Regions from separate parts of the Deinococcus actinosclerus genome, predicted to be linked through region 2. Evidence: riboswitches for the same ligand, from Rfam matches in the RefSeq annotation. Region 2 holds a riboswitch; the other holds the start of a gene.
What was found. A riboswitch is a leader RNA that binds a small molecule or an ion and turns the genes downstream of it on or off. The one in region 2 is predicted to bind cyclic di-GMP.
Positions count from the first base shown of each region.

Region 1: another riboswitch for cyclic di-GMP. It lies ahead of AUC44_RS07010 (glycoside hydrolase family 16 protein); the one in region 2 lies ahead of AUC44_RS10080 (hypothetical protein).

Region 1 is NZ_CP013910.1:1,439,405-1,443,810, reverse strand. Features, by position in the region: gene AUC44_RS07020 (glycosyltransferase family 2 protein) at 1-24, opposite strand, end outside; cyclic di-GMP riboswitch class II at 32-118, opposite strand; gene AUC44_RS07015 (glycoside hydrolase family 26 protein) at 371-1,273, shown strand; cyclic di-GMP riboswitch class I at 1,403-1,477, shown strand; gene AUC44_RS07010 (glycoside hydrolase family 16 protein) at 1,490-2,260, shown strand; gene nagZ (beta-N-acetylhexosaminidase) at 2,271-3,749, opposite strand; gene AUC44_RS07000 (N-acetylmannosamine-6-phosphate 2-epimerase) at 3,837-4,406, shown strand, end outside.
Region 2 is NZ_CP013910.1:2,081,760-2,086,165, reverse strand. Features, by position in the region: gene AUC44_RS10095 (ring-cleaving dioxygenase) at 1-432, shown strand, start outside; gene AUC44_RS10090 (hypothetical protein) at 488-1,039, opposite strand; gene AUC44_RS10085 (hypothetical protein) at 1,148-1,741, opposite strand; cyclic di-GMP riboswitch class II at 1,927-2,010, shown strand; gene AUC44_RS10080 (hypothetical protein) at 2,080-2,520, shown strand; gene AUC44_RS10075 (hypothetical protein) at 2,656-3,270, shown strand; gene AUC44_RS10070 (HupE/UreJ family protein) at 3,382-4,406, opposite strand, start outside.

The sequences.
Region 1 (4,406 bases), 640 kb from region 2:
CGGCAGGAAGACTGGATTGGACATGGTGAGGCCTCCGTCGGGGCGGTCTCACCACTGGCTCCTCCCGTTCCGTAAGGTGACCGGATCAAAAACGGGAATCGGCGCCTCCCGGCATGCAGGGGCGTAGGATGGAGTCATCCGGGCGCGCCCTGTCCGTCACAGGCTAGGCGTCATACGCTGACGCACTGTGAACAACTGCTCTATCGCGCAGTCGTTTAACGTTTAGCTGTTCTACAGGGAAGGGGGGCCGGACCGGGGGCACCGCAGCGCGCCGGCCGGAACGCTGCCATCATCCAGCCAGCATGTCGACTCCCCAGTGCCCGTCCACCCCTGTCCCCCCCGGTCCGGCGCCCCGGCGAGTGCGCCGCCCATGAGACGCCTGCTGCTGACCGTCCTCCTGGGCAGTCTCTGGAGCGGCTCCCACGCCAGCGCGGCCAGCTGCGGGATCTTCGGGCTCACCGTGGACAGCCCCGCCGTGTTGCAGGCCGTGGAACGCAAGGCGGGCTGCACCTTCCGGGCCATCCGCTGGTTTCAGGACTGGGACGCCCCCTACAACCGCGCCTACGCCCGCACCCTGACCGGCCTGAACCGCGAACTGGAGCTGTCCTGGCAGCCCCGGACGCGCACGTCGGCCGGCGTGCGCGGCGTGCCGTACCGGGAGATTGCCGCCGGGCGGCACGACGCGTACCTGCGGCAGTTCGCCCGCGATGTCCGCCGTGAAGGCGTGCCCCTGCGGATCACGTTCGCGCCCGAGATGAACGGCAACTGGGGCGCGTACCAGCTCTCCGCCCGCAACACCCCGGCCGATTTCGTGCGCGCCTGGCGGCGGATCGTGAACGTCTTCCGCGCCGAGGGGGCCCCGGTCCGCTGGGTCTGGACGCCCAACATCCTCTACCCCGGCATGCCCAGCTCGTACCGCGCGCTGTACCCGGGCGGCGAGTGGGTGCACGAGGTCGGCCTGGACGGCTACAACTGGGGCAGCACCAACCCCTGGAACCGCTGGCTGAGTTTCCGGGACACCTTCGCCCCGTCGTACCGTGAACTCAAGCGCGTGGCGGGCACCAAACCCGTGCAGCTGGGCGAACTGGCGAGCGTGGAGCAGGGGGGCAGCAAGGCCGCCTGGATCCGCGAGATGTGCGCCGCGCTGCCGGGCTTCGGGCAGATCCGCCGGGCCTTCTGGTTTCACCTCAAAGACGGCCGGGTGGACTGGCGCCTGACGACCAGCCAGGCGGCACTGGACGCGTTCCGCCGCTGCGTCCGCACGCGCCGCTGATCCGCCCCTGTTCCTTGGGCGGCGCACCCCAGGACAGGTGTGCAGACTGTCCTGTCCAGCCCGCAGCGGCATTCATGTAAGACGTTTGAAGGAGAATTCAGGAGAAACTCACAGTGCAGTCGAGCATCCCGATGCTCAGGGCAAACCCGCCGCAAGACGGGGACGCAAAGCCACGGAACCCCCTGGGTCCGCCGGGCCACCAGAGGGAGAACCACCATGATCACCGCACGAACCGTCTGCACCGCCCTGCTCGGCCTGAGCCTCGTCGCCTGCAGCGGGCTCTCCAGACCCGAGGCCACCGGCGTCACCCTGAACCCTGCCAGCGTCACCTGGAGCGAGACCTTCGACACGCTCGACGGCGCGCGCTGGATCAAGTCCAGCTGGGGTGGCTTCTGGCAGCAGCCCGGCCTGACCGGCACCTTCGACCCGGCCCTGGTCAGCGTAAGGGGCGGCCACCTGCTGCTCACCCTGAACGTGCAGACCTGCGCGGCCGGCCTGTGCGCCCGCGCCGCCGAGGTGAAGAGCGCCCAGACCTTCGGGTTCGGCCGCTACACCTACCGGTTCCGCGCGGCGAGCACCAGCGCCAGCCCCAGCAGGAGCGGCAAGGTGCTCAGCGGCAACGTCAGCGGGGCGTTCAGCTACGTGGACAACAGCGCCACCGAGATCGACCTGGAAATCGAGGGCAACCGCCCCAGGACCCTGAACGCCGCCGTGTGGAACACGCTGAGCAGCAAGGACGCCGGCGCGCTGCCGACCGGCGTGAATTTCGGGCAGACCTTCCAGACCCTGACCTACGAGTGGCGCCCCGACCGCATCACCTACTTCCTGAACGGCGTCAGGGTCTGGGAGACCACCAAGGACGTGCCGCAGCAGCCCGCGCACATCATGCTCAACGTGTGGCCCACGAACAGCGCCGGGTGGGGCGGCCTGGCCACGACGGGCACGGTGTACATGCTCGTGGACTCCGTCCAGTTCGAGGCGTTCTGACCCGTGCGGCCTACCCGGAGAAGGGCAGCGTGCCGGTCGCGCGTCGCTCCCCGCGCAGCCAGGTCAGCACTGCCCGGCGCGCCTCGGGCTGGAATCCGTAGGTGACCAGCGCGGGGGCGTCCACGTCCAGCGCGGCGTAGGGGTTGTACAGCGCGAGGTGCAGGTCGGGCCGGGCGCCGCGCAGCGCGGCGTGGCGGTGGCGCGAGGTGGTCGCCAGGATCACCGGCAGCCCCTGCGCGCGCAGCGACGCCCAGTCCAGCTCCGCCGGGTCCTCGAAGGCATGCAGCTGCACGTCGTACACGCCGCGCAGTTCGGCCGCGAGCGTCTGGGCGTCCACGCTGGCCTCGCTGACGTTCTCGCGCGGCACCCGCGCCTGCGCGACGAGCAGCACCCGCGAGCCGGGCGTGGGGGCCACCGGGCTGCGGTACGCGCTCAGGCCGCGCGCCCAGGCGTCCGCCAGGAGCGCCGCGTCGTCCCTGGCGTTCAGCGCCGGGTCGGCCTGCGCCGGGTACCGCGCGGCCAGGGCCTCCAGACGGCGCACGCTGGCCTGCATCTGCCCGGCGTCCAGCGTGCCCCGGTCCAGCGCGGCCTGAATGGCGTCCAGGGTGGCGTCCTGCGCCTCGCGGCGGCCCAGCGCCATCACCAGATCGGTGCCCGCCTGGAGGGCCATGACGCCCGCCTCACCCCGGCCGTAATGGTCGTCGATGGCCTTCATGCCCATGGAGTCGGTGACGATCACGCCGTCGTACCCCCATTCCTCGCGCAGCAGCCCGGTCAGCACCGCGCGCGACAGCGTGGCGGGGCGGTCCGGGTCCAGCGCCGGGTAGATGATGTGCGCGGTCATCATGGCCGGCGTGCGCGGCAGGAGGGCCCGGAACGGCGCGAACTCCCCGGCGTCCAGCGCCACGCGCGGCTTGTCCACGCGCGGCAGGGCCAGGTGGCTGTCCAGGCTGGTGTCCCCGTGCCCGGGGAAGTGCTTCACGCAGGCCGCCACGCCCGCGCGGTCGTGCCCCGCCAGCGCCGCGCCGCCCATGCGGGTCACCACGCCCACGTCCGCGCCGTAGGCCCGCTCGCCGATCACGGGGTTGGCGGGGTTCACGTTCACGTCCAGCACGGGCGCGAAGTTCCAGTTGATCCCCACGCTGCGCAGCTGCCGCGCCAGGGCGGCATTCACCTCCTCGGTCAGCGCCTCGTCCCCCGCCGCGCCCTGGTTCATGGCGCTGGGCGCGAACGGCCAGAACAGCGGGCGCAGGATCGCGCCGCCCTCGTGATCGAGCGCGATCAGGGCGTGCTCGCCCATCACGGCGCGCAGGTCCGCGCAGAGCCGGCGCAGCTGCGCCTCGGATTCCACGTTCTTGCGGAACAGGCACACGCTGCGGATCCCGCGCCGCCGCAGGTGGGCGGCCGTGTCGTCGTCCAGGGTGGGGCCGGGGATGTCCACCATCACCAGCGCGCCGCTGGACTGGAGGCTATGCAGGGTTGGGCTCACGCCGTCCAGGGTACGCCAGCGCGACCGGCGGCGCCGCCGGAGGTGGCGTGCACCAGTTCGCCGCGCCGGTCCGCTACCCTGGGCGGCGTGAATGACGTGCTATCGCGCCTGCGGGGCGCCCTGATCGTGAGCGTGCAGGCCGACGAGGGCAGTCCCATGCGGGAGACGGGGATCATCGCGGCCATGAGCCGCGCGGCGCTGCTGGGCGGCGCGCGCGGCCTGCGGCTGCGCAGCCCGGAGGATATCCGGGCGGTGCGGGCGCTGACGGACGTGCCGGTCATCGGCCTGACGAAGCAGGCGCAGCCGGGCTCGCCGGTGTACATCACGGCGACACCGCAGGAGGTGCGGGCGGTGGCCCAGGCGGGGGCGGACGTCGTGGCGTTCGACGGGACGGACCTGCCCCGCCCCTACGCGGTGGCGGAGCTGATCGCCGAGGCGCACGCCTGCGGGGCGCTGGCGATGGCGGACGTGAGCACGCTGGCCGAGGCCCGCGCGGCCTACGCGGCGGGTGCCGACATCGTGGGCACGACCATGAGCGGGTATACGCCGCACAGTCCGCAGCAGCTCGAGCCGGATTTCGAGCTGATGCGGGCGCTGGCCGGGGCGGGGCGGCCGTTCATCGCGGAGGGTCGCCTGAACACCCCGGAGCTGGCCGCG
Region 2 (4,406 bases):
GCCTACCACCTCACGCCCGCCGGCACCTACCCCGACCCGGAACAGCCCAGCCGCACCATCCACGTATACGCCATGCAGGACGGCGGCCCACACGCCGAACTGCACCTGCGCATCGACCCGACCCTGCCCCCCGCCCGGCCCGGTGCGGGCGGCGTGCACCACATCGCCCTGCGCGTGCAGGACGACCAGTACCACGACTGGAACGCCCACCTGAGCAGCCTCGGCCTGCGCACCAGCGGCGAGGTCGACCGCCACTGGTTCCACAGCATCTACTACCGCGAACCGCAGGGCATCCTGATCGAACTCGCCACCGACGGGCCCGGCTTCGCCGTGGACGAGCACCCCGACCACCTGGGCGAAACCCTGGTGCTCGCCCCGTTCCTCGAACCGCACCGCGCGCAGATCGAGGCGGGCCTCACCCCGCTGACCTGAACGCATCACGAAACGCCGCCCCGGTCAATCGGGGCGGCGTCGTGTGCCTGACGGTTTACAGCGTGCAGTCGGCGACGGGAAGGGCCTGGACGCTCTGCACCACGTTGGAGACCGTGCCGTCCGAGGACTGCGCCTGCACGTCCACGAAGGTCGCGCCCTTGACCGTGAAGGTGTTCACGGGCGTCACGACAATCGCCTGGCTGCTCAGGCCCGTGCGGGTCATGCTCAGGGGCGCCGTGTTCGGGCCGACCACGAACTCGAAAGTCGAGGGCCGCGCGGAGTACAGGTCGCCCAGGTTGGAGGAGTACACGGTGCGCGTCGCGCCGGTGTCGCGGCCGACCAGACGCGCGCCGACCATGTTGATGGTGCCGTCCCAGGTCAGGTCGACGCTCAGGCGCGTGTTCAGGTTGTCGCAGATGATCGACGTGCCCCGGGGATACGTGACGCCCGTCGTCGTGTCCCGGTAATCCGTCGGCAGGGTGTACTGACTCTGATAGGCGCTGAGTTGAAGGTTCCGGACCGGATCGGACGGTTGCACCACGACCGTACCGCCGCAACTCGCCAGAAGACCCGTGAGACCCACTGCCGCCAGGACAATCTTTTTCATGCCTCTCACTCTGCCTGTCGAAACTGACGGTCTTGTGATGGTCACCTGAAGCCGCATGAACAATGAAGAAACCCCCCGGTCCACGGGGGGGTTCATGAAGGGCCGGTTTCAGCGCGTCAGGGGCTGAGCCGTGCCGCTGAGGGTGCAGCTGCTGTACACACTGATGTTGCCGATGTATGGCCCGAGATTTTTGCTGGTGATGGTGAAGGTGGAGCCGCTGGTCGTGGAGACCGTCAGGTTGGCGTAAAACTGCCCGACGTTGTTGGCATCATTGACGGTCACATCGCGGGGCGAGCGGAGTGTGGGGTTCACGATGATGCTGGCGGGCAGCAGGTCATTGGTGGCGGACTGGAAGTCAAAGATGGCCTGATAGTCGCCGGCACTGTTCTTGCGCAGATCGGAGGCGGCGATCGTCTGCGTTTTGGTCTGCCCAGTACGGACGCCGACGAGGCTCACGTCCACTGTCGACAGGTTGCCGGCGGCACTGAAGGTCACGACGACCTGCGTATTCGTGGCACGGCCATCGGTCGGGTTGGTGATCCGGTCGCATCCCACGTATTTGGTGGGATTCGAGCCGGCTACTTTGTATTCGGTCGTGACCGAGCGCATCACGGCGTTCGTGCCGTCTGGTGCGCCGCCGAATGAACCGCATCCCGCCAGGAGGCCTGTGAGCCCGCCTGCTGCCAGCATCAGTTTCTTCATGACTCTCACTGTGTGGGGTGCGTGCGGCCCCCGGGTGACAGCGGCTTCATGTGATGTGGAGGATTTCTTGGGGTTCAAATGATGCGGTACTCACTGTTGACCCTGTGACTACCTCATGTTCGCCTGGTGTAAGGGGAGTGTAAATTCACTTTGATACATTACTCATACTTCGTACAGAACTCGTTCTGGCGGAGAGATGCGATGATCCCCGTACTGTATCCGGGCACCTGGTACGTGGTGAGCAAGTGGTGCGACCGGCTTTTCGTCACGCTGCCGTTCCCTGTGAACGGAGCCTATTCCCTGACTTGGATGGCCTGTGGCCGTCCAGAGGAGTTCTGATGCGTTCACTGACTGCTGTTGCTCTGCTCGCCGCGCTGTCCTTCGGCCCCGCCTTCGCCGCCGCCTCCACCCCGGTGGATTACGACACCGCCACCGTGCTCGGCGAGACTGCCGATGTCGGCACCTTCGGTCAAGCGCTCTCGTTCAACGTGGCCGCCGGCAGCGTTGACCTGAGCGTCATGAAGCCCGGCGAGACGTACACCGTGACCATTCCCGTGGTGAACACCACGGACCGTGACATCACCGTGTCCCTCGAAAACGTCGCGCTCACGAGCGGCAGTGATTCCGTGGCGTCCACGGTGGTCAGTGACGACGTGACCATCACGCCCGGCGGGACGCAGAACCTGACCATCAAGGTCACCACGAGCGCGGCGGCTGATGTGGTGGCGGGCAGCAAGATCACGCTCAAGTACGACGTCCTGGGCGTCAGCAGCTACTGATCGACGGGTGTCAGGGGGCCTGAGTCGGGTCCGCCGGCCCCCTGACAACTGAGGTGGAGCCGCAGGGGCGCAGGGTGACGTTCGGTCATCCCGCGCCTCTCTGGTATTCGGCCCGGTACGGGCAGGGAGTGAGACATGGGGAAGCGGAGACAGAGCCGGCGTGGGCTGGCCGTGACGCTGGGAGCGCTGCTGTCGCTTCACGGCGTGGGGGGCGCGCAGATCATGGCGCCGCAGGTGACGATCACGCCGGGGCAGGTGCCGTCGGTGGCGGTCGCGCAGGAGGTGCTGGTGCAGCCGGCGCGGGTCGAGGCGCGTCTGGGGGTGGGGTTCAGCACCGCGACCCTGACCTTCTCGCTGCTCAGCCCGGTGTCGACCGAGGTGTTTCTGCGCAGCCCGGACGCCCGGCTGGTGGTGCGGGGCGAACCCGGCAGCCCGGTCCGGTTGACGGCGTTCACGGCGCAGACGGTCAGCGTGCTGGCCCTGGCCGCCCACACCGGCGCTCTGGAGGTGCTGAACCGGGAGGGCCGCGTGATCGGGCACGTGCCGTACGTGGTCGGTGAGGCCAAGCAGGTGAATCAGGGACTGTCCCTGAACTACTCGCCCAGCAGTGACCGCCTGGGCCTGAGTTACGCCCTCAGCGGGGTGCAGCAGTCCATCTTCGATCCGCGCTGGTCGGCGGGCGTAAACCTCAGCGTGAATACCGGGACCGGGAAGGTCACCGGTGGCGTGAGCCTGAACGTGTCGTGGTGAGTCCCGGCGCGCTGCGGCGCCCCGCCCTGAAGGCGACGTGCGGGTGGCCGTGGGCCTGAGCTGAGGGGCGCTGGGACGCTGGCCGATCCACCACGGCGCTGAAGGTGGCCCTCAGAAGCCCAGCGCGCGCTGGGCCAGCCACACACCGCCGGTCGCGGTGATCAGCGTGGCGGCGACCCGCAGGCTGGTCCGGGTGACGTGCGGGCGGGCGGCGCGGCGCAGCAGGTGCAGCGCGGCGCCGGCGGCGAGCAGGATGCACAGCTGCCCGAGTTCCACGCCGACGTTGAAGGCCGCGAGCGACCACGCCACCGCCTGTGGCGGGAGGGTCTGTTCGCGCAGCACGCTGGCGAAGCCGAACCCGTGGATCAGGCCGAACCCGAAGGCCAGTGCGGCGCGCGGGTCGCGGGTCGCCCCGATGCCCTCGGGGGCCGCGCGGCGCAGGATGCGCAGGTCGTGCAGGCCGACCACGACGATGCTCAGGGCAATCACGCTCTCCACCAGCCGGCTGGGAAGCTGCACGACGTTTAGCGTGGCGAGGGCCAGCGTGACGCTGTGCGCGGCGGTGAACGCCGTGATGATCCTGACCTGCGTGCGGGGGCGGCCGCCGAGCAGCACGAGCGCCAGCACGAACAGGATGTGATCCGGGCCGATGAAGATGTGCCGCACCCCTTCGCGGATGAAGGTCAGGACGACCGCCGTGGTGGCCTCGCGCGGGGCATCCAGCGCGGCGGTGGTCTGGGTGCGGTCCAGGGCGTACTGCCCGGCGAGGCTCTGGCCGCGGTACAGGTTCAGGAAGGTCTTGTGCAGGGTGTCGTCGGGGAAGAGGTTGCTCTGCACGGTGACGGCGCCGCGCGCGGCGGGGGCGGTCAGGATGACCGTGACGTTCTCCCCGGCGGCGCGGGCAGCGGTGACGGTCAGGGGGAGGCTCCGCGTGCCGGCCCGGATGTGCAGCCGCGCAGTCACCAGCCGCGCGAGGGCCTGCGTGACGGGCGACGACAGGGGCGCTGCCTGGAGGCTGGCGGTGGTCGTCCCGGCGGGCAGCGCTCCTGGGTCGTGCGTGAGGGCGGCGCTGGGCAGCGTGACGGTCAGCTGCGTGGCGTTCAGGTTCAGGCGCACGTCCACCTGACTGAACGTGA